4 regions of the Aliiglaciecola sp. NS0011-25 genome follow, and region 2 is predicted to be linked to each of the others. Evidence: predicted binding sites of a transcription regulator. Region 2 holds the regulator's gene; each other region holds the start of a gene.
The links. The regulator sigma-54, encoded in region 2, starts transcription at its own class of promoters, with help from an activator protein. The targets are predictions, from matches to a motif close to GTTGGCACGNNNNTNGNNT.
Positions count from the first base shown of each region.

Region 1: flgA (flagellar basal body P-ring formation chaperone FlgA) is a predicted target of sigma-54. The motif match lies at 5,397-5,415, and genes of this name have one in related genera.
Region 3: ABWV72_RS01610 (flagellar basal body L-ring protein FlgH) is a predicted target of sigma-54. The motif match lies at 4,656-4,674, and genes of this name have one in related genera.
Region 4: flhA (flagellar biosynthesis protein FlhA) is a predicted target of sigma-54. The motif match lies at 3,888-3,906, and genes of this name have one in related genera.

Region 1 is NZ_BAABWR010000014.1:3,683-11,415, reverse strand. Features, by position in the region: gene ABWV72_RS13120 (flagellar basal body rod protein FlgF) at 1-333, opposite strand, end outside; gene flgE (flagellar hook protein FlgE) at 515-1,897, opposite strand; gene ABWV72_RS13110 (flagellar hook assembly protein FlgD) at 1,938-2,624, opposite strand; gene flgC (flagellar basal body rod protein FlgC) at 2,651-3,073, opposite strand; gene flgB (flagellar basal body rod protein FlgB) at 3,070-3,474, opposite strand; gene ABWV72_RS13095 (CheR family methyltransferase) at 3,581-4,417, opposite strand; gene ABWV72_RS13090 (chemotaxis protein CheV) at 4,447-5,373, opposite strand; gene flgA (flagellar basal body P-ring formation chaperone FlgA) at 5,543-6,274, shown strand; gene flgM (flagellar biosynthesis anti-sigma factor FlgM) at 6,425-6,757, shown strand; gene flgN (flagellar export chaperone FlgN) at 6,806-7,231, shown strand; gene ABWV72_RS13070 (LPP20 family lipoprotein) at 7,257-7,721, opposite strand.
Region 2 is NZ_BAABWR010000020.1:74,394-82,126, forward strand. Features, by position in the region: gene ABWV72_RS16680 (DMT family transporter) at 1-663, opposite strand, end outside; gene mgtE (magnesium transporter) at 723-2,081, opposite strand; gene ABWV72_RS16690 (HPr family phosphocarrier protein) at 2,170-2,445, opposite strand; gene rapZ (RNase adapter RapZ) at 2,442-3,287, opposite strand; gene ptsN (PTS IIA-like nitrogen regulatory protein PtsN) at 3,284-3,730, opposite strand; gene hpf (ribosome hibernation promoting factor) at 3,749-4,036, opposite strand; gene ABWV72_RS16710 (RNA polymerase factor sigma-54) at 4,064-5,542, opposite strand; gene lptB (LPS export ABC transporter ATP-binding protein) at 5,604-6,329, opposite strand; gene lptA (lipopolysaccharide transport periplasmic protein LptA) at 6,329-6,886, opposite strand; gene lptC (LPS export ABC transporter periplasmic protein LptC) at 6,873-7,433, opposite strand; gene kdsC (3-deoxy-manno-octulosonate-8-phosphatase KdsC) at 7,430-7,733, opposite strand, start outside.
Region 3 is NZ_BAABWR010000001.1:357,087-364,819, forward strand. Features, by position in the region: gene ggt (gamma-glutamyltransferase) at 1-854, shown strand, start outside; gene ABWV72_RS01600 (uracil-xanthine permease family protein) at 885-2,243, opposite strand; gene ABWV72_RS01605 (flagella assembly protein FlgT middle domain-containing protein) at 2,668-3,837, opposite strand; gene ABWV72_RS01610 (flagellar basal body L-ring protein FlgH) at 3,857-4,600, opposite strand; gene ABWV72_RS01615 (immunoglobulin domain-containing protein) at 4,873-5,652, shown strand; gene glpK (glycerol kinase GlpK) at 5,786-7,270, opposite strand.
Region 4 is NZ_BAABWR010000016.1:44,464-52,196, forward strand. Features, by position in the region: gene prsT (XrtA/PEP-CTERM system TPR-repeat protein PrsT) at 1-596, opposite strand, end outside; gene xdp1 (exosortase-dependent surface protein XDP1) at 798-1,598, opposite strand; gene pssA (CDP-diacylglycerol--serine O-phosphatidyltransferase) at 2,056-2,850, shown strand; gene ABWV72_RS14580 (PEP-CTERM sorting domain-containing protein) at 3,055-3,648, shown strand; gene flhA (flagellar biosynthesis protein FlhA) at 3,945-6,041, shown strand; gene flhF (flagellar biosynthesis GTPase FlhF) at 6,096-7,454, shown strand; gene ABWV72_RS14595 (MinD/ParA family protein) at 7,451-7,733, shown strand, end outside.

The sequences.
Region 1 (7,733 bases), on a different contig from region 2:
ACCATCAGCGCCTAATTGCAAATTTCCAGCGCGGGTATAAGCTTCGTTTCCTTGTGCATCCAACACGCTAAACCAGCCGTCCCCTTGGATAGCAACATCCAACTCACGATCAGTTTGGATCATTGCGCCACCAGCGTAATTATTAAACGGGGATTCAGTCATGGAAAAGACCCGAGTCGGCAAACCTTCGCCGTATGCCGGCATCGCTCTAGCGTTTTCCAACATGGCCTTGAAGCCATTGGTTTGTGCATTTGCTAAATTGTTCGCTCGCACAGCCGTGCCCAATAGGTCTTGGCTGGCTCCGCTGGCTGATATATAGAGTAATTTATCCATGACAACTTATTGACTCTGGTTAACGTAACCTAAAAGATTGCAATAAAGATGCCATTGGCACATAAAAACAGAATTAAAAACGTGTAAATGCAGAAGGCTTGATGAAGTTTCTGTATTCCTTTGAAATTTAACAAAAAAATACCGCTCTTGATTAGAGCGGCATTGTTAAATTGATGGCAGATTATCGAATATTTAAGATAGTTTGGTTAAGTTGGTTATTCACCTCAAGTGCCCGTGAATTCGCTTGGAAGTTACGCTGGGCGATAATCATATCGATTAACTCCGTGGTTAAATTCACGTTCGCTTGTTCAAGCGCTGAAGAGTTAACATCACCGAAGGTACCGGTGGTCGCTTCCCCTGCTAGCGCTTCGCCAGACAAAATACTTTCTTTCCACTGTGTACTACTTTGTTGGGTTAGGCCTTGTTCATTTGCAAAACGAGCTAGGGCAACACGAACTACAGGTTCAGATGTACCATTTGAAAAAGTAGCGCGCACTAAACCATCCGGACCAATGTCAATACCTGTAAGTCTTCCAACGGCTAGACCATCTTGTTCTAATGACGTAACTTCGAACGAAGAGGCAAACTGAGTCGGTTCATCTGCCGTTGCACTACCAACTTCAAGCGCGAAGTTGGTTGTAATCGTCTGAGTTGCATCAGAACCGTTTATCAACGGCGGGTTACCTAACTGAACAGTCGTCACATCGCCGGTGGCAACAGGGGTACCATCACCATTTTGAATACCAATAAAATCACCGCCGCTACTAAACTGCATTCTAAACCCAGAGACCGCATCAGCTCCTAAGGATACTGAACCTGCAATGTTATTAGGATCTGTACCAGCAACGTTTTCAGTGTCACCTGCGATATCAATAGCAGTGTCATCTACATAATTAACTACTACCCATTCATTGGTTGCTGCAGAATCTTTCATAAAGTAATAGGTCATCACATGACTATCACCCAACGAATCATAAACGGTAATAGATGTAGCTGCGTTATAGGTAAGTGGATCGTTAGGATCAAAAAGTGTTATATCTTTAGCATCATCACCTGCTGGCAAATTAAAGCGAGGTGCAACTTCGGTGGTTTGTTGTGGTGAGCCTGAAGAGTCTGGAATTCTCACCGGAATAGTTGTGCTCAAAGCCACAGATGAAGAGGTACCATCAGCGTTGACCGGGAAGCCCATTAAGTTATCACCGTTGGAATTAACCACAAAGTTATCTTGATCAAGCTTAAACTGCCCTGCTCGAGTAAATGAAAAATCACGAGAGGTTATTTCAGGAGTCGTGGCAAAAAAACCATTTCCAGTAATCGCCAAATCCAGTGCTGTATTGGTAAACTGAAGACTACCTTGAGAAAATTGCTGAGCAACATCTTGGGTTAAGACACCGTCGCCAACTTTTGTATTACCGGCTGCCAATAGCGACGAAGCATAAACGTCACCGAATTCGGCACGAGATTCTTTAAAACCGACAGTATTTACGTTTGCAATGTTATTTGCAGTGACATCTAGATCTTTTTGAGCAGCTGAAACACCGCTTAATGCTATGTTAAAAGACATCGTTTATTCTCTCCTAAACTAAAGGGCTAACATTTTTTAATTAACCACCGATTTGAATGACATCACTCAAATTGACACTTGTTTCGCCATCCAAATTTAAAATGACACCTTGATTGTTACTCGCAAAACTAACGCTATCTACATGCCTATTGACCGCTGTAGGTAAGGTTGTTGACTCGCCGTTTTGTGTACCTTGTGCATAAACTGCATAATTGCCGGCTGGCAAAGGATTGCCGTTAGCATCTTTACCATCCCAACTAAATTCAATATTACCTGCCGACTGTGTACCAGCATCAATGGTTTTAATTAATTCGCCGGCTTCAGACTCAATGGTAATTTGTAAATCTTGAGTGGTTTGATCGGAAATAACCACCCCGGTTACGCCGTTACTAGTATCGCTTAAATATCCAACGTTACCTTGTAATAAGACATCTTGACCAATAAGGCTGGAAGCCTGTAATGCTTGGTTTGAGGTCATGCTAGAAGCAAATTCAGAAAATTTAGTATTCAGTGAATCAATACCTTCAGAAATACTGAAGCTGGTCATTTGTGATACCATCTGATCGTTATCTACAGGTTTGGTAGGATCTTGATTAGCTAATTGCTCAGTTAGCAAAGAGAAAAAGTCTTCCTGACTTAACCTTTCATTACTGCCATCATCAATAGGCACGGTTTCTTCTTGTACATACAGGTTAGAATCTAATCCTGTCGATTTTGATATTTCCACGTTACTTTCCTCACTAAATCAGTGATTTATTGACCCTGACCAAGTTGCAACACACGTCTGAATATACGTTTTGTAGTGTCTGCCAACTGAACATTGGTTTCATAAGATTTTGACGCTGACATCATGTCTGCCATTTCCTCAACCACATTCACATTTGGCTTGTAGATATAGCCATTACTGTCTGCCATTGGGTGACCTGGGCTGTATTCGATTTGCAGTGGCTTTTGGCTTTCAACAATACCTAATACTTGTACACCTGCGCCTTGAGATTGTGACTCTGTTGCACGTTGCATTTCGGCAGCAAAAACAGGATGGCGAGCCTTGTATGTGGCGTCATAACTACTACTGACGCTATTTGCATTGGCAATGTTACTGGCCGTTGTATTCAATCGAACACTCTCTGCAGACATGCCAGTGCTTGCAATATCCATAACTCTAAATAAACTCATGCGCCTTGCCCTCCAGCTAGTGCTTTTTTCATACCTTTAATCTTGCCAGTCAAAAATTGGATGCTTGCCTGATAGCGCATTCCATTTTCCAAAAAGGCATTACGTTCAGCTTGCACCTCTACCGTATTACCATCACCAGTATCAGGTTGTAATGGAATTCGAAATTCAATACTTGCTTGAGATTGCATTGAACCTTCAAAGTGCTTTTCATGGGTACGTGTCATATTTTGCTGACGATCTTGATTTGCTGATTGCATGGCTTTCTGAAAATCTACACCACGGGCTTTGTATCCTGGCGTATTAGCATTTGCCAAATTTCCAGAAATAACTTCCATAGTTTCGGTTCTAACCTGCATTGCTCGGTCGTGAAGTCCGGTTAATTTATCAAGACTGATTGCCATGTTGTTCTCATCTTAAAAACTCGCTTGTGAGAAATTTAGCAAGGGTTATGCCAAGACATAGGGAGGTGGATACGGATGAACCGTGGATATTACATAACAGTATGTATTAGTTAGCTTTTTTAATATAGAACAGACCGGGATTATTGCGCACCAAAGTGAATAATTGATTCAATTCAGCGATAGATTCAGATGCGCCAAGAAATAAAGCCCCATCGTTTTGCAGGCAAGCGGCAATTTGTTGCAGTATTTTCCGCTTATTGTTTACAGAAAAATAAATCAGCACATTTCGACAAAAAACCACGTCAAATCGGCCTAGCCCAGAATAACTATTTAGTAAGTTCTGAGGTTTAAAATTCACCATAGAGACGATTTCTTTATCCAATTGCATGTGGTTGTTATCGACCGCTTTAAAAAAACGCTCTTTACGTTCCTCCGACAAACCTCTGCTAATCGAAATACTATCAAACTTGCCGGTTTTAGCCCGCTGAAGCATATCAGTTGAGATATCGGTAGCAACAATCTCCACGCCTAACGGGAAGGCTCTAGGATTAGCTCTTTTATATTCTTGAATACACATTGCAATGGAAAATGGTTCTTGCCCGGACGAACAAGCTGCGCTCCAAATTCTCACTTTACGCTTTGCTTTAGAAAGCTCAGTTAACAATCTATTAGATAGAATTTCGAAGGGGTATTTGTCACGGAACCACAAGGTTTCATTAGTAGTCATAGCATCAACGACTTTTTCCCGCATCTTGGGGGAATGGCCGCTATACGCGATCTTCAGTAACTCAGAAATACTTGCCAAGTTTTCTTGGCGAACCAAGGGTCCTAGGCGACTATAAACTAAATAGCTTTTTTTCTCATTTAGTACAATACCGCACTGACGCTCTAAAAAATGCGTAAACTCTAAGAATTCGTGCGGCGCTAATTGATCTAATTTCAAACATTAATTTCCGTAGGTAAAGTAGAGCTTTATTTGTTAAACCATTTTTGCACAGCTGACGCTAGCTCATCTGGGTGAAATTTAGCAATAAAGTCGTCTGCTCCAACTTTTTGTACCATTGCTTGATTAAATACACCGCTTAAAGAAGTATGCAATACTACTTTGAGTTTGCTTAGCTCCGGTGTGTTTTTGATCTCTGCAGTAAGTGTATAACCATCCATTTCCGGCATTTCTATGTCAGACACCAACACACCAACTTTATCGGTGACGTCGCCAGTTTCTGCGGCAATTTCTTTTAAACGATTAAGCGCTTCAAGTCCATTTTTAGCCACTTCAATGTTTAATCCCAACGCAGCAAGTGCTTTTTTAACTTGGCTTCTTGCCACTGATGAATCATCAGCGATAAAGATAATTTTATCATTTGCAGGAGATTCTGACATATTTAAATCCGCTGCTAAATCTTCACTGACTTCAGTTTTTAATGGTGAGATTTCATTTAGAATCTTTTCCACATCAAGAATTTCAATCAACTCATCATCAACTTCCGTCACTGCAGTCAAATAACTTGCTTTCCCGGTACCTTGAGGAGGAGGCATAATTGCATCCCAATTGGTATTGATGATACGTTCAACTGAGCCGACTAAAAAACCCTGCACTGAACGGTTGTACTCAGCAATTATAATAAATGCGTTGCGAACGTCTTCTATTTTTCTGCCGCCGGTTGCCATACTCAAGTCAATTACTGAGATCGTTTGGCCACGAATATGAGCAACACCTCGAATTAACTTATTTTGCTTAGGTATTGAGGTTAACTGGGGGCACTGCAATACTTCACGCACTTTAAATACATTGATGCCAAATCGCTGTCTGCCATTCAATCTAAATAGCAGCAATTCAAGTCGGTTTTGACCAACAAGTTGTGTGCGTTGATTAACTGAGTCAAGAACTCCCGACATATACCACCCCAATTAAATTTAAAGTAGGCACAATTGTTGCGTTGTCCCTATTAGAAAACCAAGTTTAACTAATTTTAGCGCCAAAAATCGTATTTGTGACTGAATTTTGACGTTTATCTTTGTTTGCTTAACGATTTAATAAGCATAGACAAAACGGCGGCACCTGAACATGAAAATATCGTTAATTCGTACAACTGGTAAGTTATTAAGTGTTTTCTTCAGCGCCTGTTTAACTCTCAACAGTGGTTTCGCTGCGGCGTCCAGCGACACTAACCCTGCTCACCAACAACTTAGTCAAGCAGTAGAAAATTACGTTAATACGCAGCTGAGGCATATAGCTGCACCAAGTGATGATAACTTGCTAGTAAAAGCGATGCCATTAGACGAAAGGATAGTCATTCCTGATTGCCCTACTCCATTTACCATATCGGCTAGTAAAGAAGCGCTAGCGCAAAGTAACATAACGGTGAGAACCAGTTGTGAACAAACGAATTGGTATTTATATATGATGGTAAAAGCCACTCGCGTGCAACCCGTAGTCGTGCTCACCACCTCGGTCAGTCCTGGCACTGTTTTAAATGAGAATGATGTTAAAGTTGTGATGCTTGATAAAAACCTAATAAGAACGAGTACCTTTGCCGATATCAGCACTGTGGTAGGCGCTCGAATGAAAAAAAGAAGTCGACCTGGCCAACCCGTAGTCCCCGGCCAACTTTGTTTTGTATGTAAAGGAGACAGTATTCTGATTACCGCTGATACTGGTGGGGTAAGCATTAAAACCAAAGGTATAGCCCAACAGGATGGTAACCTTGGCGATACGATTGCGGTGAAAAACAGCAAGTCGAATAGAGTGGTGCATGCACAGGTGGTGAATACCCATCAAGTAGTGGTGCAGATTTAGTATAATTAGCGTAAACTATGGGTTATTACATCTGGTTAGCGCAGATTTGAGCTTATCTAAATAATATTTAATTTTTTTCTACATTTAGCTAAAGGTCTTTAAGTTCCGGCCGATAAGATAAGTGAGGCAAATTAGGTATTCGAGGTCATTATGGCAATTAACAATATAAATAGTGGAAATCAAAAGCCACAACTTGAGAATCAGAGGCTGAATCAACAGCAATCTCAGAGTCAAGCGACTGCGCAATCTGCTGCTCAGCAATCTAAGTCTGCAGAAGCGCCACGTCAAGATTCAGTATCACTCACGCAATCTGCTCAGCAGCTTAGCCAGGTTCAAAAGAAATCTAGTGATACACCTGTCAATCAGGAAAAGGTCGACAAATTGAAAAAAGCCATACAGAATGGAGAATATCGCGTTAACCCTGAAGTATTGGCGCAAAAAATTAGCAAACTCGAAGCTCAAGTTTTTGGCATTGAAGATTAGAATTTGATGCCAGATTGGTTTAGCTTCTCAAAATAAAAGCAAAGCTAAATGAAAAACCTAATTGCCCTCCTCCAAAAACAGAAACAACAACTTGATTCACTTATTTTATTGCTTGAGTCTGAGCTGCATTTAATCAGTACGCGAGACGCTGAATCACTCACTTCCGTTATCAATGAAAAATCGGAATTGTTAGAATCGATTGCCAGCACTGACAAAAGCGTTGAGCAGGAAGTTGAGAAACAACCTGAAGCAACATCAGAGCAAGCTGTAACAGACTTATTTGATCAAATTAATCAATCTTTGTCCCAATGTAAATTCAGAACCGAGATCAATCAAAAAGCGGTAGAACAAGGTCAGTTGCGCTTGCAACATCTTCGCACTTTGCTTTTAGAATCCCGAGCTAAAGAAACCATGACTTACGATAAAAGCGGCAAACCTAAAGGTGGTTCTTCAGGCAAGAGTGTGACCGTTTAAAAGTTCGTTATCAAAGGAATAGAGTTTAATAATAACGAACTTTCTTCACTTGTTTCGGCTTGGCAGTACTCAGATATAAATCATGCACTAGGCTAAAATCCAACTCCAACTCTGTGGCATAAGAGTCATTGCCAATGGGGTAGCTTTTTACTACTCGCGCACCGCGGATCACACCTTGAACACTGGCCATTAGTTGAGTATCAGTGAGCACAAGATTAGCCAAAGACTGTTCACCGTCAATTTTTTGTCCATAAACCTGCTCAGTTAGTTCACGGTAAGCATCCAGTTTCGATGCTTTCACTGCCATTAGTACTTTCGCTGAACGGTTACTTCCCCGTTGAGCATCTATTGGCGCATAGCCGATAGAGCGAATAACAGGATAAGAATCAGGTTCGATGGTTTCCCACTCAACTTGTTTGTCTATGATGTTTTGACAACCGATTAATCCGGCTAGACATCCCGCAATCACAAAGGTATAAATTAGTTTCATATTTTTCTCAGT
Region 2 (7,733 bases):
CACACTGGAGCGAATGTGTGGGAGCACTTTGTACCAGATGGCATAACCAACTCCTGATGTGATCATGCCTGATGCTAAGGCGTAAACCACGCCCATTGTTTGTAATTGATTTGATTCAATAAATAACACTGGAGTTAGCACTAAACTAATAACCGATGCTCTTATAAAGTTAGAGCTTGTGTCTATTAATGGCGTTGCAGAGCGACTACCAATAATTGAATAACATCCCCAAGCTATGCCTGCCAATGCCATTAGTGTAACGCCAAAAATCGAAGGAGAGTTTGCTCCAGGCGAAACAAGATAAATAAAACCGGCAAATGCGACTAACACACCCAAGGATTCAACTAAGGTTAATCGCGCACCATAATACCAACTGATGACCAACATGGTTATTTGCACACAAGCGAATAAAATTAACGCCCCTACCCCCGTATCAAGCTCAATGTATGCGTAGGAAAACCCTGCCGCATATATAAAAAGCGCTAAGCTAGCCGGCCAACTGCCTTTATTGTTAATTTGATTGACGTTTCCTTTTATCAGCAAAATTAAGATAAGCATAATTGCGCCAGATATTAAGCGGATTAAGGTAAAAGAAGTGGCATCTATACTTGAGTCTGCTAACGCCAAACGACATAGAATTGAATTCCCCGCAAAAGCAAGCAAGGCTATGCCAATGTATACGACGAGCTGTGCAATCGATTTAATCGTTTTATTTCCTAAAACTAAACAAGCAACAAAGTGGCTGTACCTAAAAAGGCAAAAATACCTACGACGTCAGTAATGGTGGTTAAAATTACACTTCCTGCTAGGGCAGGATCTATTTTCAACTTTTTCATTACCAATGGTAAGGTTGCTCCGGCTAAACCAGCGGCAACCATATTGATCATCATGGCAAAGGCAATGACTCCTCCTAACATCCAATCTTGTTTCCAAATGGCAATGACCGATGCAATTAACAGCGCCCAAATCGCACCATTAAAAAATCCAATGGCTAATTCTTTGCTCACCAACCATCTTGAGTTATCAGCACTTACGTGGCCTAGCGCCATACCACGAATAACCAAGGTTAGTGTTTGATTGCCTGCTACTCCGCCCATACTTGGGACAATTGTATTGAGAATAGCTAACACTGCCATTTGGCTTAGTGTTGCTTCAAAAAGATCACTTACGGCTGCGGCAAGAAGTGCCGTTACTAGATTTACGGCCAACCATACTGAACGCCGCTGCGTACTTTGCAATACCGGGGCGAAGGTATCTTCTTCATCATCCAAACCGGCCATACTCATCATAGAGTGTTCGGCGTCTTCGCGAATAATATCCACTACATCATCTATGGTGATACGACCCAATAGTTGTCGGCTAGAATCGACTACCGGTGCTGACAGCCAGTTATAGCGTTCGAATAATTTTGCCACTTCTGTTTCTGGCATATCAACGGGGATGGCTTCAGCTTCCTCATCCATAATATCTTCAATACTGGAGTCTGGCAGAGCCGTTAGAAGCTTAGTGACTGGTACAGTTCCAATTAAGGTGTCATTTCGACTCACAACATAAAATGTGTCAGTGCTTTCTGGAATTTCACCTTTGAGTCGCAAGTAACGCAGAATCACATCAATGTTTACATCGCTGCGTAGGGTTATGGTGTCGGTATTCATAATGAACCCGGCGGTATCCTCACCATAAGAAAGGGCTTTTTCTGCGCGCTGACGGTCTTGCTCATCCATCGATTTCAGCACGTCTTTTGAGACCGATTGCGGTAAACTGCTTAACGTTTCCGCTAAGTTATCAATCTCCATGTCTTCTAGGGCATCAACAACTTTGTCTGGAAGCATTTGTCCGATGATGCCATTACGTACATCTTCGGACAGTTCTTCTAATACATCGCCATAAAAATCGGAGTCCAACATTTCCCACAGTTCAGTTCTTGATTTGCTTGGGGAAGACTCTAGAAGAAGGGCGATGTCGCAAGCTGGCATGTCGTGAATTGTTTTGCGGACATGCATAAAGCGACCACTGGCCAAGGCTTGATTGATAGCCTTCAGTTGTCGTTGGGCGTGTTTAACCTCTAATGCTTCTGCCATGAATATGCAGCTCAATGAAAAAACTACTAATACTAATAGTTTAGAGGACTAAGGGCAGCAGGTCAGCAATTATTTGCACATTGCTTAACTATTCGTTTTCGTGAAATTTCTCAACTATGAGTTTTTCAATCGCGGCAAGGGCGTGTTCAGCATCGACTCCTTCGCTAATGACGTTAACTTCTTTGCCTTGGGAGCTTTCTAACATCATCAAGCCCAATACACTATTTGCGGAAGCCGATTTCTCCCCTTGAACTAGGGTAACAACGGCATCAAATTGATTGGCTACTTTGACTAATTCAGTAGCCGCTCTTGCGTGTAATCCAAGTTTGTTAACGATGACTATTTGCTTTTCAAATCGATTCATCGATTTAACTCTCGGTGCCTTATTTGAACATCTGGGTGAGACGCTGAAAATGTTTTAGCGAGTGACTCAGCCACATAAACTGAGCGATGTTGGCCTCCAGTACAACCGATTGCTACTGTCACGTAACTACGATTGTTTCTTTCTAGATGAGGAAGCCAAGTTGAAATGAGATTTTGAATTTGCCAGATAAATTTCGTCACTATTGGCTGTGAGCCTAAAAATATCTCGACCGGAGAGTCTAATCCACTGAGGTGCTTTAAGTCTGGCTCCCAATGTGGGTTAGGTAAAAATCGCGCATCGAATACATAATCGGCGTCTTTAGGAATGCCGTATTTAAAACCGAAGGATTCAAATACCAAAACTAGCCTAGAGCTTTTCTTGCCTAGAATTCGCTCTCGAACCAATTCAGCTAATTGATGCACCGAAAGTTTGTCTGTATCTAGATATAAGTCGGCGCGTTCCGCAATAGGGGCTAACAGTTGACCCTCTGCCTGAATCGCATCCGAAAGAGATTTGTTTTGACGAGATAACGGATGCAGTCGACGAGTTTCGCTGAAGCGTTTTATCAGCATGTCATCACTGGCATCTAAATAGACTATGGTCATGTCCCAAGTGGCAGGCAAATAATCAAGAATTTCGACTAATTCACCAGGTACCTTGGGAAGGTTTCTAACATCGATACTCACGGCCACTTGGTCATATTCATCCATAACCGTATGGGTTAGAGTCGGTAATAGGTTAACTGGGATATTGTCGACACAATAGTAACCTAAGTCTTCTAAAGACCTCAGTGCAATAGACTTTCCTGAACCAGAGCGGCCACTAATAATTATCAGTTTCATGCAACGATTGCCTCGTATAACTGAGCATTATCTTCTGCACGACGAATACGTTTCAGAATTTCCTTATCACTTAATTTTGTCGCGATGGTTGCTAAGGTTTGCAGGTGTCCGGCGGCTTTATCTTCAGGTACTAAAATTGCGAAAAATATGTCCACAGGACAATTATCCACAGCGTCAAAGTTGATAGAAGGATCACTGGTGATTAGAACTGCGACCACATCCTTTAAACCCGACAGTCTACCGTGTGGCAATGCAATACCATTCCCGATTCCTGTGCTGCCCATCTTTTCGCGGCTAACCAGACTATTTAAAATCGTTGTCTGATCAATGTCATCGATTTTTTCTGCCGCTATCAGGCTGATAGTTTCAAGAATTCGTTTTTTACTTGTCCCCTGGACTGCACAACTTGTGCAGTCAGGGGAAAGGATGTCTTTAATTTCCATTAATTAATCTAATATATGTTAATGACGCTTAATTTTTTCCTTGTGCTTGATTACCTGTCGATCAAGCTTATCTATCAATCCGTCAATTGCTGCGTACATATCGTTGTGCTCTGAGGTTGCAAATACTTCGCCTCCGCTAAGATGAACTGTCGCTTCAGCTTTTTGATTAAGCTTCTCGACATTAAGAATGACATGGACATTGTTGATATGATCAAAATGCCTTTCTAGCTTTGTAAATTTATTGTCTACATAATCTCGCAAAGAATCTGTAATTTCTACATGATGGCCAGTAAGGTTAATTTGCATATTAGCGTATTCCTTCTGTTGTTGAGCCTACAGCAGGCTCTTGCGTTGGTTAGACGGTGGGATCGATAAAGACTCCCGGTATTTTGCTATTGTCCTACGGGCGACCTGAATACCTTGGTCTGCCAGTAGATCAGCAATCTTACTGTCGCTAAGAGGCTTGGTAGGAAGCTCTGCTGCGACGAGTTTTTTAATTAATGCGCGAATTGCCGTTGAGGAACACTCTCCTCCAGAATCAGTTGCTACATGGCTGGAGAAAAAGTATTTAAGTTCATAAATTCCTCTAGGTGTATGCATATATTTCTGTGTGGTAACACGGGAAATAGTTGATTCATGCATATCTACCATTTCTGCGACATCATTTAACACCATTGGTTTCATCATTTCAGGTCCATGCTCAAAAAAACCAACCTGCTGCTGAACAATGCAGTTTGCGACTTTGAGTAAAGTGTCATTACGACTCTCTAGACTTTTTATAAACCACTTGGCTTCTTGCATATGCGACCGAATAAATTGACTATCACTGGTGTTTTTAGCGTTCCGGCTCATTGCCGCATATTGCTGATTTACATTCAGCTTAGGCAAACTATCGGGATTTAGCTCAACTTGCCAACGACCATTTTTCTTCATCACTGAAACATCTGGAATGACGTATTCAGATTCACCGATTAACAATGAACTACCAGGGCGTGGATTGAGTGTTTGCAATAACCGCATAGCTTCTCGTAATTCGTCTTCTTTTAGACGAGTTTTACGCATTAAAGTTCGGTAATCTTTACTGCCTAATAAGTCAGCATATTCGCTGATTAATAACTTAGCTTCATTTAACCAAGGGGTGTCAGGTGCAAATTGATTCATTTGTACCATTAAACATTCTTGCGGATTTCTTGAGCCTGAACCAATAGGGTCGAACATTTGAATACGTTTTAAAACGCATTCCACCTCATCAAGTTCAACCTCTTCATGGTCGAGACTAGCAAGAACATCTTCGGTGCTGATAGTGAGGTAACCAGACTCATCAATAGAGTCGATAATTGCGATTGCTATGGCAGTATCAACTTCAGAAAAAGGCGTTAAGCGCATCTGCCACAATAGGTGATCTTGAATATTTTCGGTTGTTTCACCTTGGAAAATTTGGTCGTCATCGCCGCCACTACCACCGCTTATTGAGGCGGGGGCTGAGGAGGCACTGATATATTCGTCCCATGTGCTATCTATGGGTAATTCGTCTGGGATATCTGCTTTTTCTAATGCCTCGTTTGTATCCATGGAATCAGAACTTGCGGATACCGTCTCCTCTGAGAACTTGTCATTACTGTCTGCTAAAGCGGAATCCCCAGTAGGGATATCTGAACCGTCTTCTACTTCTAAAAGTGGATTCGATTCTAACGCTTCCTGTATTTCCTGTTGTAAATCCAGCGTTGATAATTGCAATAGACGTATAGCCTGTTGCAATTGAGGCGTCATTGTTAGTTGCTGGCTGAATTTTAATTGTAACGAGGGTTTCATTTAGTTTTTTTATTCTTACTTGTTTAGCCACAAAGCTTTGGTTAAAAACAACATACCTCTACTATAGCTTGAATTGCTCGCCAAGGTATACATCTCTGACTTGTTGATTATTTAAAACTTCTTCTGCGGTTCCAGAAGCTATCAATTCACCATGACTCACAATATACGCTTTTTCACACACGTCTAGCGTTTCACGCACATTATGATCAGTTATTAATACACCAATACCTCTATCGCGTAGGTGTTGAATTATTTTTTTTATATCGTTTACTGAAATCGGGTCAACACCAGCAAAGGGTTCATCCAATAGAATAAACTCAGGGGCGGCCGCTAATGCACGAGCGATCTCGACTCTTCTGCGCTCCCCGCCTGATAAACTCATGCCAAGGCTGTTACGAATATGGTTAATATTGAATTCATCCAATAATGCATCCGCTTGCTCTTCTCGCTGATCAGAACTTAATTCTTTTCGGGTTTGCAAAATTGCCATGATATTTTGGTAAACGGTTAACTTACGAAATATAGATGATTCTTGAGGAAGATAACCAATTCCTTTTCGTGCACGGATGTGCATGGGTTGTAAGGTTAACTCGGTCTGATCAATATAAATCTCGCCTTTATCGAGTGGCACTAACCCAACAATCATATAGAAGGTCGTCGTTTTACCAGCACCATTGGGACCTAACAGGCCAACAATCTGTCCAGTAGAAACTTCAATGCTTACATCTCGCACCACTTGCCGAGATTTATAAGACTTCGCTAAATTGGTCGCTTTTAACGTTGCCATTAAGGTTTTTCATCCTGCAACTTGTCTTGCTCTTCTTCAGTTTTTTTAGTGTCGTCAGTTTGCCGATTGCGAATGCTTTCGGGTTGGAAAATGGCAGTGACACCGCCTTCTGCGTTGCCGTCACTTTCTGCTATCAATTGCTCTAATTCCATATTAAATTGAATCGATTCACCTTTAACAAGGCTACTATCCTGATTTAATTCGGCTGCACCATTGAGTGTCAGAGTACGATTCGATACTTCATATTTAATTTCATTGGCCGCGGCGCTAATATTACTGCCATCATCGAGGGTTTGGCTGTATTTTGCTGGTTTACCTCGGGCAATAAAAACTTCTTTACCTTCCCCTAAACCCGCAATAACCTCGACTTCGTCAGCCAAAATTTCAAGGCTACCTTGGGTGATTTTGACGTCTTTTCTAAATATCGACGTTTTGGTTTTGCCATCAAAAAAATTCGACTTTGAGTCAACTTTGATTGGCAAGCTAAAATCGTTCTCACCGGCAATAATAGCGGCGCTGAACATTAAGCTAATAAATAAAGCGCTAACGCGGCGCATATTGAGTTTGCACATGATTTTTAAGTTCATATTCCTGTGTAGTTAAATTTGCTACAAAACCGTTACTTTTAACAATGAAATCTTTCCCGTTTATCTCAACCGGTTCGTCAGACATCATTGTTTTATCGACTAAATTAATTTCTAAAAACTGGGTTCTGATTGTTTGCACAAATCCCGATTCATCGAGGCTTCTAATCTCTACATCAGTTTCTAATTGAATTCGATTATCCTCATACAGCGTGCCTTCCTCAGCTTCTACATGCCAAGGCGTTTGCTCATCGGAAACATAGATGGTGTATTTAGGTTGGCTGAATAAAGTGAAGCCTAGGATTTGATAATGTTCCATTTTAAGCGCGAATACCTGATGATTCACTTCGCCGTTTTCATTGTAAAGAGTGCTGCGCATATTCCTCGCCTGATAATTAGGCTGCCAGGAATCTTCATTACTAGAATCTGTCTGTTCTGGATCTGAACCCATCCACCCTGGCACATATACCATCAAGACTAGCACAAACAAGATGCCAATGCTTAGGGTGATACGATTCATACACTACTACCGTAAATACGATTTAATTTGTTGTTGGCAAACAAAATTAGATCACAGATTTCTCTCACTGCGCCAGCACCACCAGTTGTTTTAGTGACATATTCTGCCACTGATTTCACATATGGATGGCCATTAGGAACACTGATAGACACACTGCTTTGTTCAAACATACCTACATCAGGCATATCATCACCCATTGAAGCGATATTCTCTTTTTTTAGGTTTAATCCCGTTTTGAGTTTATGTACTGCGGTCTTTTTGTCTTCGACACCTTGAATGATCAGAGACACGCCTAGGGCT
Region 3 (7,733 bases), on a different contig from region 2:
GTATTGCCGTTGCTCAGTGGTTAGGCATGATTGATGCTGTTATTCAAACCAATCCATTGCCTAAACAAAACTCTACGGCCTATTTGCACTTAGTCTCAGAGGCAGGTAAACGAGTTTTTGCCGATCGCGCCGAATACTTAGGTGATCCAGATTTTATCGATGTTCCGCAAACTGAGTTAATGCTCCCTGAATATATTCAATCCCGTGCAAACGACATTAACTTAACCGCTATCTCAGCCACCAGCGACATCAAACCAGGCTTACATGAGAGTGAGGACACCACACACTTTTCCATTGTTGATGGTTGGGGTAATGCCGTTGCCAATACAACCACTATCAATTTGAGTTTTGGGGCGGGTGTAGTAGCGGAAGGTGCAGGCTTTTTATTAAATGATGAAATGGATGATTTCAGTGCTAAGCCAGGCGTTCCAAACTTCTTTGGCGCAATTGGCGGTGAAGCCAATGCAATTGCCCCTTTCAAACGTATGTTATCGTCAATGTCTCCGACTATTGTGCTTGAGGACGAAACGGTGAAACTGGTAACAGGCTCACCTGGCGGTACCACCATCATATCCTCAGTTACCCAATCAATACTCAACACATTGTTATTTAATATGAGCGCCGAAGAAGCTGCAAATAGCCCGCGTTTTCATCACCAATTATGGCCCAAGGACACCATCAGAGTGCATCCAGGTATCAGTGATGCTACGTTAAACTCGCTGCAAGAAATGGGTTACATCATAAGCGAAGGTCGCTTTGGCGATGTACATTTGATTTTGCAAAAAGACGGCGAACTTAGTGCTGCCTCAGAAAAAAGTGGCAGAGGAAAAGCCAAAGTGGTATCTGCAAACTGATGCGTATTGAACCGCACTTGTACAGAGCGGTTAAGATTGCGAGGAGACTCTCTCCTCCTCGTGAACAGGATCTGGGATCAATAAACTCATCACAATGGCGATAACGCCGGCTGTGGTAATCGCAGAAGAAAATATATTTCGCAGCGCTTCAGGTAGTCCTTGAAGCGCATTTGGCTCCATTAACACCCCAAAGCCAGCGCCAAATGAAGTGGCCATAATCAGTGTTTTGCGTCTGTCGATAGGTTCACTTGCCAGAATTTTAATACCGGCCACCGCAATAGTGGCAAACATCACTAAAGTCGCGCCGCCCAAAACAGGTTTAGGAATTGATTGCAATACACCTCCAATTACCGGAAACAAACCTAACAACACCAAAATACCGGCGATATAAAACCCGACGTGTCGACTCGCCACTCCGGTTAGTTGGATTACCGCATTGTTTTGCCCAAAAGTGGTATTTGGAAAGGTATTGAACACCGATGCCAATGCAGAATTAACCCCATCGGCCAGAATACCGCCTTTAATGCGCTTTAAGTATTGTTCACCTTTGATGGGCAAACCACAAAACAAGCTGTTAGCCGTCAAGTCACCAGAGCTTTCCAGCGCCGTCATCAGATAAATCAGCGCAACGGGTAAAAACACCTCCCAATCAAAATTTAAACCGTATTTGAAAGGCACGGGTATGCTAAACAAAGGTTGTTCACCAATATGTTCCACCGAAACGATACCTAACCAGTAGGCCAGCAATGTTCCTAATCCCATACCAACCATGATGGCTGATAACCTAACCCATGGGTTTGACGAGACATTGAGTACAATGATAGTCACCAGCACAAAAATTCCAATATATAAATTTTGCGTATCGCCAAAAGTGTCACTACCAAAACCACCTGCAAGGTCTGTCATGCCGACTTTAATTAAACTAAAGCCAATGGTTGTGATCACAATACCGGTGGTGAGAGGGGTAACAATACGCCTCACTTTGGTAATAAATTGACTAATAACAACTTCGATAAAGGCTCCGAGCAAACACACCCCAAAAATAGTCGATAATACCTCCTCGTTGCTTCCCCCTTTGGCTTTGATTGCAAAGCCGGCTACTAAAATGGCACTAACAAAGGAAAAGCTTGTACCTTGTACAGCAATCAAGCCACTACCAATAGGGCCTATAGTTTTAGCTTGGATAAAGGTAGCCACTCCTGATACAAATAACGCCATACTCAATAAATATGGCAACTCAGCCTGCAACCCTAGAGTTCCACCTATTATTAAGGTTGGCGTGATGATCCCCACAAAACAGGCCAGAATATGCTGGGTTGCAGCGGTGATACTTTGCTTTTTAGAGGGAATATCGTTAAGCCCATAGAGCAGTTCAGAATTGGATTTCATTAATTTGCCTTAGGTCTGCCCGTAAATGAGAGTTAGAACTCGATGTCATTGAGTTTGATTTGTCATAGCCAAAACGAATGGGGTTGCGATGCAAGAAAATGACCAAAAGGTCAAGTTTTAAAGATTGTTAATTTTAAAGGCCTAGCAGCCAGATTAGGCTAATTGGACTTATCCCAAGCATAAATGATTGCACTAAAATGATGCGCTATAAGCTGGAATAAAAATGCACTTGCTAATTTGATAGTCGGGGTGAAGTGTTGAATTTCGCCGCAAAACCAATTCCTAATAATGCAAAACGAGTAGTTTCAGGTATAGCTATGACTGGCGTATCTGTGTTCGTTAAGGGCAACTAGCCCAGTGGTAAGAATAGATATGCGTCTTTGAATATTACCGCGCCAACACTAAGTGACTTTATGCTTTGATCTTAGCGAGTTGGGCTGACCAGATCGAGTAAGTCGCCGTTTATCACTTGGGCAGGATCATCATTACTCAATTCAGCGGTCAAACTGTCTAATTGCACGACTTTATATACACCTTGGTTAACCGCAGTCAATGCCGCATGACTCAATCCATTTGCGCTAACAGGTAAGCGTTTTTTATAGAGTAGGAATTTATCGCCTAACTTTAGTCCATTGTCTAAGCCCATATTGATGATCAATTTATGGTTATTTGTTCCTACAATTTGCGCAAAGCTCTGCTCACACTGAAGTTTATTAGCAACATCCGACACCGCGCCATTGACAGTGTTAAGTACTGTACGGCCATAGTCACTGCGCCAAAACAAACTGTTATTGGTATCTACATTGTAGTCATCACTGTACTCCCAATCCGCTTCACTATGGTAAGACTCTTGGAATATAATCGTATGCCGATAAACATCCAGTACATATACTTGAATCGTGAAATTGCGTCTTAAAGATACATCGTCTGAAAGCAATTCTTCTTTGACTTGTTCAAATAAACTGATATCGCGAATAAACCCAAACATGACAAACTGCCGTCCATATTCTTTGGACATATAAATGGCTTTGTTGGTTAATTCGTTAAGATGGATTTGGTCATAGGAGTTAACCCCAGTGAACGCCTTGTCAATCAGTCGTACCTTAGGACTGGTTTGTTCAGCACGCAATTGTTGCTCAATGCGTTTGCTTATTTGCTTACCGATATCAAAAATACCACCATGGCTAGCTTGCTGGGGTTTTAACACTTGAAACTGGGTAAGCAACACCGAGCGGTTGTATCCATCATGGGGACAATTGAACATAGGTGAGAATTCGACTCTGACGATAACATTAAATACATCTTCATTCACAGATTCACTAAGCACTTCTACTCGCTGAATTTGGCCTTGGGTGGTAATCACCGATTTACTGCTCACTAGTAGTCCATCTAACACCACATCTTCTGCAGAAACAAAACTGCCGTTTTTAAAAGATGCGTCTGCAACTGCATTTTTGATAGCTGTCACTCTTACGTCGCTAACGTCAGCACCGTCTAATTTGACCGTCGCCTCACCTTGTTGCCAAACAGCAAAGGCCCTAGGACAGAGCAGCAAAAGCACCAACAAGGTTGTGCAATTCAACATTTTCATCATAGTTACATTCATTTTTCAGTTAATTGAAAATGCCAAATAATTTATTGATTACTGACTCTTCTTGATTGGAGTGCAATTCGCCTTTGCCACTGTACTCAATGCGTGAATTCCCCACTTTAGAGGAAATAATAGTATTTGAAGCATCAATATCGGCGGTTCGTATTTCACCGGAAAATCTGACGTATTCTTGCCCAGTGTTCAGCGTAATCCACTTCTCGCCGGCAACCACAAGATTATTATTGGGTAAGACTTCTTTTACATATACGGTAATATCACCTTTCAAAGAATTAGATTGATTGGCTTCTGATGATGTATCGAACTCATTTTCTTCATTGTGTTCTATATTTAAGTCTGTTTCATCAATCTGGATAGGTCCAGCAGTAACATTCACAGGTCCTAACTCAAATCGACTACTTTTATCCCTTTGAAAATCGATGGATTTTTTTGACGTAGTTGACTCACTTAGTCGAACTAAAATCATGTCACCCACTTGGTATTTGCGGTGCAACTGATACAGGCTAGCGTCATCGTCTAGTTGAAAAAGTGATCCTGTGGGGACTGCTATAGATTCGACCCCTTCCATGCGGATAGGTCTGTAACTGGGATCATTGGGCATGATCTCTTTGTCTTTTTGACTAATGGCTCTTTGACTAACTTTTGGATTGGTTGGCAGGTTTTCGACAACTTCTTCTTCTACGCTAGGTGTTTGTGAACATGAGCAAACAACAAAACAGAAAAAAGAGATAAAGTGATACTTTTTCATACTCAAATATAACCTCAATTGCTATCTAAAGATAACAACATATTTATGATTAGAATTGCCTCTCACATGCCAAATTCTGAGGTTATTTTACCGAAAAAATAAATCACTTTAGTACCTTTACTAAAACTTTACACTAGCGCTTTTAATGTAAATAGAATTTCAGCCAAGTTGTTTAAGTATATGATACTTGGCTAAATTTTTGGCACGATTTTAGCCTATCAGCATCTACAAAACTCCATCCAAAATGCGTAAATTAAGAGTAGTCATTACCCATGAATGTCATAGATACATTGCAAAATAACTTAGGTTTAAGCACCGCCGTTGAAACACCTTCTGCAAGTGAATCCTCAGCAAGCTCAGAAGGAATCAATCAGGTGTTTGGTGGTTTAATGTCACTGATGCAGCAAAACGACAGTGATAACTCCACTGAAGAAAACGCCAACATGGATTCAGCAATTGACAGCATTCAGAAAAGTCTTTTTTCAGCTATTGGGTTAGATCAATTTACTGAAGACTCTTTATCTCAACTGACGTCACTAGATTCAATTGCGAACCTACAAACCTCTTTATTGAGTAGTCTCAGTGCCAACCTTTTCAGTAGTGCGACTGCCGCTATTTCTGCCGAGCCGGAAGTAAGCACCACTGACTTAAGCGCGTTAAATTCTGACACTACCTTGTTGGGTTCAATTCAAGATATTTCAAATTATGTAATAGGTGAAGATGGCTTAGGCATGGATGATTTTTTTGATACTATTAACATTCTAAATCACATTCCTATTGTCTCTGATATTTACCAAAATACATCCCATACCAGTGTGGATCCGGTATCTGAATTATTGGGTGGATTTGTTTATGGGGGGCCCATAGGGGTGGCGTTTGCCGCTGCCGATATGGCGATTGAATCATTCTCCGGCAAATCCATCTATAACAATGTAACAGACTACATGTTTGAAGATGCCGACAAGGAAACGATAGAATCAACGGTTTCTCAGGTGACCAATACAATTGAACAAGCGAATAAAGCGTATAGCTTTGTTTCTAGAAACTATTAGTAGGTAATAGGCCAAAAACACATGAAATTAAGTGGCAAAATCACGCCCACTTAAGGATAAAAAGCGATGAGCATGGGCAATTTATTGCCTGTCTAACAGCATTAAGATGGATCTGTGTGCAAGGGTTTAGCATTCAATCACAGCGAATTCGATTCACCGCTTGTTGCCATAAAGAATAAGCATGGTCCCTTTCTTGTTTAGAGAACCTTGGCGTAAATGTGTGTTCGCATCGCCACTGTGCACTCAGTTCATCTAAAGATTTGTAGATACCCGCTTGTAATCCGGCCAAATAGGCTGCTCCTAACGCAGTGGTTTCAGTAATTTCAGGTCTATCCACCTCTGCTCCTAAGATGTCAGCTAAAAAACCCATCAACCAATCATTCTTAACCATTCCGCCGTCAACTCGAAGGTTGGTTGCACGGGCACCATCACTTTCCATGGCTTTTTGCAGATCTTTTGATTGATAACACACTGACTGTAAACCTGCTGCGACTATTTCATTAATACCTGTATCACGGGTTAAACCTAAAATAGCTCCGCGCGCATCAGGGTCCCAATAAGGCGCACCCAAGCCAGTAAACGCCGGCACCAAAAATACACTATTGTTCGGACTGGCCATCTTCGCCAGCGATTCAGTTTCAGACGCCTCTTTGATTAGTTGCAAGCCATCGCGCAACCACTGAATCGTAGCGCCAGCCATGAAGATACTGCCTTCTAAAGCGTAAGTTGTTTCACCGTTTAACCGATAAGCGACCGTTGTTAATAGTCGATTATGAGATTTAAGCGGTGTTAAACCGGTATTCAACACCATGAAACAACCAGTGCCATAGGTTGTTTTTGCCATGCCCTTTTTAAAACAAGTTTGTCCAAACAGCGCTGCCTGTTGATCCCCTGCAACTCCTTGAATAGGGATAGCTTTGCCCAGCAATGTAGGATTCGTTTTACCAAACTCGTCAGCGCTGTCTAATACTGTTGGCAAGATTGATTGCGGGATATCGAATGTTTTTAAAAGTTGTGGATCCCATTGTTGCTTATGAATATCGAACAACATAGTGCGAGAGGCATTGGTTGCGTCTGTGTAGTGGCAGCGTCCTTTGGTCAACCGCCAAATTAAGAATGTATCAACGGTGCCAAAAGCAAGTAAACCAGATTCAGCTTTTTCGCGCGCTCCTTCTACATTGTCCAATATCCATTTAATTTTAGTTGCGCAGAAATAAGGGTCTAATAATAATCCCGTAGTGTCGGTGATATGCTCTACTAGCTGGGAATCTTCACTGAACTGCTTGCAGATTGAGGAAGTTCGCCGGTCTTGCCACACTATTGCAGGATACAGGGTTTTTCCGGTTTTTTTATCCCACACTATTGTCGTTTCTCGTTGATTGGTTATACCAATAGAAACGACTTGAGAAACGTCAATCTGTGCTTCAACAATAACGTCTTTACAGGTTTTCAGGACGCTTTGCCAAATTTCTTCAGGATCATGCTCTACCCATCCATCATCAGGATAGGATTGACTAAACTCCTGTTGCGCAATAAAGCAAGGTTTGCCATCCAATGAAAATAAAATCGCCCTTGAACTGGTAGTTCCCTGATCGATAGCCATAATATAGTTTTGCACCGCGATTCTCCTTGGCAAAAATGGACATCGAAAAAGTACCCGATGAATGACAAACCTCTAATTTGTGCAGTCCATTAATTTTAGCGTTATAAAGTGCTTTAGCAACTTCATTGTATGCCATTTCAAAATTCAAATTGGTTGATTTGGCATACATGCCAGCACGCCAATGAAAGTAACTGCTACTCTACTCAGCTTAACGTGAATTAAATATATTATACGAAATGGACATAGCCAGATGGTACGCATTGCTACTTAAAGCGCTAAGTTTCAGGTAGACTCCATCCACAAAATTGTTTACATAACAACGGTTTCCGATAACTAGGGCGATCATCTACAGCTCCATTTGCCTATTTTCAGCCGTACTAATGAACACCAATTTAGCGCAATCTTGCCAAGTTACGGTGATGTACTCAATCCAGATAAATCGATAAAAGAAGCAATAAAAAGTCAGCAATTAACCATA
Region 4 (7,733 bases), on a different contig from region 2:
AAAAGATACAAATCTCCTTTGATACGCAATGTTTGAGCGTTGGTGGGTTCTAGCGCAAGTGATAATTCTATGTAAGACAGAGCTTTGTCAAACTGCTCATCTCGTATTTCAAGTGACGCAAGCGCATTGAGTGTGCGTATATTGGCTGGATCATTCTTTAATGCTAATTCATAACCTTTGCGTGCAGCGTCGATATTTTTAAGGTTTAAGTGGGCGGTGGCGACAATAATTTGCCAATCGTTTCGGCTCTTAGGAGTGAGGTTATTGAATTGACTATCAATGATTTTTTCGTTTTGCTTGGTATAAAGCCAAACCTTACCGAGGGTATCTACTATTAAACTGGGATCTGCTCCCATGGCTAATGCTTCTTCGAGTACTTCCTCTGATTCATACATATAACCACTGATTAACAGTACTTTACCCATGAGTATTTTAGCGGGTAGGCTATCTTCGTTTTGTTGTAAGCTGTTTTTCAAATGGATATAAGCAGTTTCAAAATCTTTATCTTCAAATGAAGCCAGAGCTTTTTCGTAAAATTCACTGCTGGTTTGTGCGATAACCTGGCTACTTACTAAAAGAAAAGCAGCTAAGGACATTTTTCTGGCCAGTTTCACCACGTATGATCTCTCTATAATTATGTAACTATGAATTGCTATCATTTTGCATTACAAGATACCGCAAAGCGCACATACTTTATACTGTTAGCGGATAAATTACTGCGCACTGCTGCGTTGATAATGTCAGATTTTAGACATAAAAAAAGACGGCGAACCGTCTTTTTGTCACAATATATTTGTCTAGACTGACATTTTACGTCTGAATATTGCTGCCACACCCGCTAAAAATAACGCAAATGTTGCTGGTTCAGGAACTTGTGTTTGACCTTCACCTTTGCGGGTTGTGATGTTTTTCAGTTTAATCGCATCATAGTAACTGTCTTCCGCATTGCCAGAAAAAACAGAGTTATACACACCCACTAACCAATATTTTGATTCAAAACCTGGGGCAATGGTTGCCGTGTTTGTGCCAATGTTGAACTTGTCGGTTTGATATCCCCAACCTTCAGATAACAAATCACTCCACTTGGTATCCGAAGAAAATGGAGTAGTACCGAGATCTTTCGTACCAGTGTAACCAACGATACTGACATCTGAATCATTACTATACCAACCGGCTTGAACGCTGGTTAACTCTACAGCAGTATCAAATTCAAATAACACCATGTCATAGTCACGCCATCCGTCGTTACTACCTTTGTTATCTATCGCGTGATGCGGAGAAGAGTCACCTTCATCGTTATTCACTGCACCTAGACCTGAACTGTAACGTTTTAACTGGGCGCTCTCAATGTACGGGTCTCTGTCATAAGAGACATTGCTAGAATTACATTCTGGACCAGAGAGACAGTCGTCGTTGCCGCTTGATGACCAAGCACTTACCGTCATACCAATAGTGCCAGAAGTATAGCTGAGTGAATTAGAACCCCAACTTCCACCAGAACTGAAATTCCAATTCTGAGTTTCATACGTGGTCGTGCTTGCTGAAGCAAAACCTGTGACCGCTAATGCGAAAAATCCTGCTAAAACTTTATTAACCATAACTAATATTCCTACATCTTCCAACCTAAAGGCCGAGACCTTCACTGGAATGAGTTAAGCAAAAAACAAACCAACTATTGTAAGTGTATTGTAAACAACAGCTTAAGTGCTTTTTCGGTAATATTTCCCCAGGTCAATTTGTCTCCCTGTAAAAATAATGGACAGTAAAAAACTTACCTGTTTCCAGATGGCGACATGGTAAGATTTTATCGTTCTAATCTTTCTCAAAGCCAGTATACCGCGAGATTAAAGGGAGTTATGTATGACTTTCGTAGCATAGGTATTTTGAGATATAAGCGTTTACTTATAAAGGAAATGCTCAAATAGGAAACATTTTTCAAAAAGAAACAGTATATTTGCGCAAAGAAGCGTTAAAATTAGTCCGTGCAAGGGTGTGTATGATTTTGAGCTAATTCAGGATTATGCTATCTTGTGCGCTCATTTTGAAGGGGGAATAATGTCGGATTCTAAACGTAAAGGTATTTATTTGTTACCGAACTTGCTGACAACGGCTGGTCTGTTTTCGGGTTTTTATGCTGTAGTCGCATCGATGAACGGTCGATTTGAAGCCGCGGCAGTGGCGATTTTTGTGGCCATGATATTTGATGGCCTAGATGGTCGAGTTGCGCGCATGACAAATACCCAAAGCGAATTTGGTGCTGAATACGATTCTATGGCCGATATGGTGTCTTTCGGAATGGCGCCGGCTCTTGTTGCTTACAATTGGGGCTTAACCGATTTAGGTAAAGTTGGCTGGTTGGCTGCCTTTATTTATGTGGCGGGTGCTGCATTAAGACTGGCAAGGTTTAACACCCAACTAGGTGTGGCGGATAAACGTTTTTTCCAAGGCTTAGCAAGTCCCGCTGCGGCTGCATTGGTTGCCGGAATGGTCTGGGTTGGCGTTGAATACGACGTCGATGGCAAAGATTTCGGTCTAGTAGTTGCTGTGTTAACGGGCTTAGCTGGATTATTAATGGTAAGTAACTTCAAATATAACTCGTTTAAAGAAGTTGACTGGCACGGCAAGGTACCTTTTGTTGGACTTTTAATTGTGATGTTAATTTTCATCATTGTTGCCACGGCGCCTTCTTTAGTGTTGTTTATAGTGTTTGCCCTCTATGCGTTAGCAGGACCTATAAATACGTTTCGAAGTGTTGATAAAGTGCGCCTTGAAGATGTAGTTGGGGATCGTGAAGAGTCTGATTGTGATTTCGACGATACACCCAAAAAATCGACTGAAGACGATAAATAATCGAGCAACTAAGTGTCAAAAAATTTAACGATCTCAATAGGCTTATTTTGTTACGTAATAATAAATTACTGATTCATATAATAAAAATAAGTTGGTTCAGTAATTGCTTTACTTAATTGCTGAGGTCGCACTGTTTAGTTTGTGACCGAAATATAACAATAAAAATGAACGAAATCGTTTAAAACAATAATAAGGTTCACTAGTATGAAGTATTTGAAAAAAGTTTTGCTCGCAACAGGTCTTATTGCCACTACACTGGGAATGTCTCTTTCAGCAAATGCTGGCGCAATTATTCAACAAGATATCTATGCAGATGTTTTGTACTCTGATTTTAATCCATATGGCATTGATTTAGGTCCGCAGATGATTGGTACTGTTACGTACAATACTGAAGACGCGGATGGGGCCGGTTTTTTAAGTACAGCAGAAGTTAACTTAACGCTAGGCTCTTTGTCTTTAACAATGGATGACAGCGAATCTGTTCAGTTTGATCAGCCCATTGTTGCTGGAATCAATCCTTTTGATCCCACTGCTGGTCTAGACTTCATGATTGAAGTTTTTAACTTGTTTGGCGACATGCCAGATTACGTTTTGACGTTAGATATCGGTAATTATGAAGGTTTAGTTACAATTGATGAGATTGTTTATGACATAAATGGGGATGTTGAAGAAGTATTCTTAGATGCGCTAGGCTATACAACACTTGGCGCCGTAACATACGTTCCAGAGCCTTCAGCATTAGTTCTTATGCTTGCTGGTTTAGGTTTACTAGTACGCAGAAAAGTGGCTGCTAAGTAAATTTATTCTCTCGTTTTAAAAAACCTGGCGTCAGCCAGGTTTTTTTATGTCTGTTAATATATTCACCTGTATACCGATTTGTCCTATTTCTGCTTTTTTGTTGATTTCCATTATTTTATTGCGGAGCAGTTTAATTTGTCCTCAGGCTTATTCACTAAGCGTGATAGAGCGGAGTAGAGTGGCTTTAATTTCGTAAACTCATTTTCTAGTAAAGAACGTCAATTTACAGTCATTTCAGTTTTGGCGCGCTTGTTGCAATTCCACATATTATATTAATAACCGTCAAAAATTTGTTTATGGAACTTGCAGGTTACCTCAATCGGGTAGACAAAAATCAGGTAAAAAGCTTTATGAATGGGGTCGGCGCTCCAATCGTAGTGCTAGCCATAATGGGCATGGTTATTCTGCCGATGCCGGCATTTCTATTAGATATACTCTTTAGTTTCAATATTGCATTATCACTTATGGTGATTTTGGTATCTGTGTTTACCAATAAGCCCGTTGATTTTGGTATTTTTCCTTTAGTACTGTTAGTTGCCACTGTATTACGCCTTGCCTTAAATGTCGCTTCCACGCGAATTGTCTTGTTGGAAGGGCATGAAGGTGGAGATTCCGCTGGTAAAGTAATACAGGCATTTGGGGAAGTGGTTATTGGTGGTAATTACGCTGTGGGTATAGTGGTGTTTGCTATCCTACTGATTATCAATTTTAAAGTGGTAACTGCTGGTGCAGGACGTATTTCAGAAGTAAGTGCTCGTTTTACCTTGGACGCGATGCCCGGTAAACAGATGGCGATAGATGCCGATTTGAACGCCGGTTATATTGATCAAGATGAAGCCAGAAAAAGACGTTCGGAAATTACCAGTGAAGCCGATTTTTACGGCTCAATGGACGGTGCTTCTAAATTTGTTAAAGGTGACGCCGTTGCTGGTTTGTTCATTATGCTTATCAACATTGTTGGTGGTTTATTCATTGGTATTATTCAACATGACTTAGCCTTTGGCGAAGCCATTGAAATATATACGATTTTAACCATTGGTGATGGTTTAGTTGCGCAAATACCTTCGTTATTACTTTCCGTGGCTACGGCGATTATTGTTACCCGCGAAAATGACTCTCAAGAAATGGGTCAGGAAATGAGACGCCAACTAGGTAACCAAAAAGCGCTTTATGTTACCTCCGCGATTTTATTCGTGATGGGTATAGTGCCAGGTATGCCACACATAGCATTTCTTGGTTTTAGTGCATTTGTAGCGGCAGTTGCTTACTACAATTTCTGGAACGCCAAGAAGCAGGCTGCTGAACCGCAAGTATTGGAAAATACGCCGGAACAAAGCCAGCCGCAAGAGATTAAAGAGCTTGGTTGGGATGATGTGCAGCATGTCGACACCATAGGTTTAGAAGTGGGTTATCGCTTAATTCCTTTAGTTGATAAAACTCAAGGTGGTGAGCTTCTCACCCGGATTAAAGGCGTTCGTAAAAAATTGTCTCAAGAGTTGGGATTTTTAATTCCACCTGTGCATATCCGTGACAACTTAGATTTAAACCCCAATAGCTATACCATTTCTATGCTAGGAGTTACGGTTGGGGATGCCGAGATTAGTCATGACGATGAATTAGCGATTAATCCAGGGCAGGTTTTCGGAAAACTAGAGGGCAAGGCAACACGAGACCCAGCCTTTGGTTTAGAAGCCGTTTGGATCCGCCCTCAACAACGTGAACACGCACAAACTTTAGGGTACACAGTAGTAGATGCGGCAACAGTGGTTGCTACACACCTTAGCCAGTTACTAACTAATAATGCGTATCAGCTACTTGGACATGAAGAGGTTCAACAACTCCTCGATATGTTAGCTAAAAACAGTCCTAAGTTGGTTGAAGGTTTGGTACCGGAAGTCTTGCCGTTAAGTACAGTGGTAAAAGTATTGCAAACCTTGCTATATGAAGGCGTTCCTATTCGAGATATGCGCAGTATTGTGCAAACGTTATGTGAATATGGTCCTAAAACTCAAGATCCTGATGTGTTGGTATCTGCCGTTAGAATATCGTTAAAACGTTTAATCGTGCAGGAGATTAATAACAACGAACAAGAGTTGCCGGTTATTACCCTAGCACCTGACTTGGAACAAATGCTCCATCAATCTTTACAAGCTGGTGGAGAAGACGGCGCCGGTATTGAACCTGGCTTAGCTGAAAAATTACAAAACTCGTTGTCTGAAGCTTCGCAACAAAGAGAATTAGAAGGTGAGCCAGCCGTATTATTAACATCAGGCATGCTCAGACCTGTGTTATCAAAATTCTTCAAACATTCAGTGATGGGCTTGCACGTTTTATCTTATCAAGAAATTCCAAGTGACAAACAAATTCGAATTGTAAGTGCTGTGGGTCAATAAAATGGCGCAGACTAATTTATATAAACTAGACCAGATGCTTCTTTGGGGGGCAATGTGAAAATTAGACGTTTTATCGGAAAAGACATGCGCGATGCGCTTAACCAAGTAAAAAAAGAACTTGGCGGTGATGCGGTCATTATGTCCAACAAGAAGACTTCGGAAGGAATCGAAATTGTTGCTGCGTACGATCAAGCAAAACCTGAAGCTGTTACGGAACCTAATCAACGAATTAAGCATTCTGGTATTAATAAACAGCCAACTGCAACTGCGCATCCTGGACGACAAGCTACTACAGCAAACTTTAATCAACCACAAAGCCTGCGAGCAGCACAACAAAAAGTGCCGAGTCTGAGTGAAATTATTGGCGACTCGGGGCCAGATAGCCTGCGTGAGTTACTCGAAAAACAAGCCGCCGCAGCCGTGCCAACGTCACAAAATGAAGCTAATAGTCATGAGGTAAAAACGGCACAGGCTGAAGACGTTTCGAATTCTGCCATTAGTGAAATAAAAAATGAGTTAAATTCGCTGCGCAATGTACTTCAATTTCAAGTTTCTGGTTTGCTAAAACAACAACGTCAAAGTGCTCATCCTATGCACGGGTATTTAACCTCAAGACTGATTGAAATGGGCATTAGCAGTCACATTGCCGATGACATAGTCTCTTATACTCCCGAAAACGCAGATGAAAGGCAGGCTTGGTTATTTTTACTTAAACTATTGTCTAATCGTATCCAAACCACTGGCAATGCTATTCTGGCCGACAAAGGTGTTGTTGCATTAGTTGGTCCCACAGGGACAGGAAAAACCACAACCATAGCCAAATTGGCGGCCAGAGCAGCGCAAAAGTATGGCGCTGACCAAATCGCGATGGTAACAATTGATTCCTATCGTATAGCGGCGTTTGAACAATTGGCGACTTATGGAAAAATTATTGGCTGTAACGTAAAAAAAGCGCAAAATGCGGAAGAATTGTCAGATATACTCTTCCAACTGCGTAACAAGCGATTGGTTTTAATAGATACTGCAGGTTTTGGTCAAAGAGATTCTCGACTAATCAAGCAGTTAGATACCTTAAATCAGCATTCATGTGCTAATATCAAGAAGTATGTTGTGATTCAAGCCAATGCACAATACAAAGTGCTGCAGCATACTTTGAGTGCATTTAGCAATATTGATTTGCAGGGATGTATTTTAACCAAGCTCGATGAGAGTTATAGTCTCGGAGAAGCGTTAAGTGTGGCAATTGAACATAAGTTAGCCGTTAGTTATTTGACGGATGGACAACGAGTCCCTGAAGATATTAAAGTTGCAGACGCAAAGTTTTTAATCTCTGCAGCGGCTAAGCTTTATAAAAAATATGGTTTGATTCATACTGCTAAGCCAGAACTAAACAAATCGGCATTAGCAATATGATTGACGACCAAGCGAGTAGCTTAAGACGAATGAATCAATCTCGATTAATCAAAGTGATTGCGGTAACCGGTGGTAAAGGTGGGGTCGGTAAAACGAACATTACCTTAAACACGGCTATCTCGATGGCTAAAATGGGCAAGCGCGTCATGGTGTTAGATGCCGACTTAGGGTTGGCAAACGTCGACGTCATGTTAGGCTTGCGAGTAGAAAAAAACTTATCCCATGTTTTATCTGGTGAATGTACGCTGGATGAAGTTTTAGTTGTGGGCCCTCATGGGG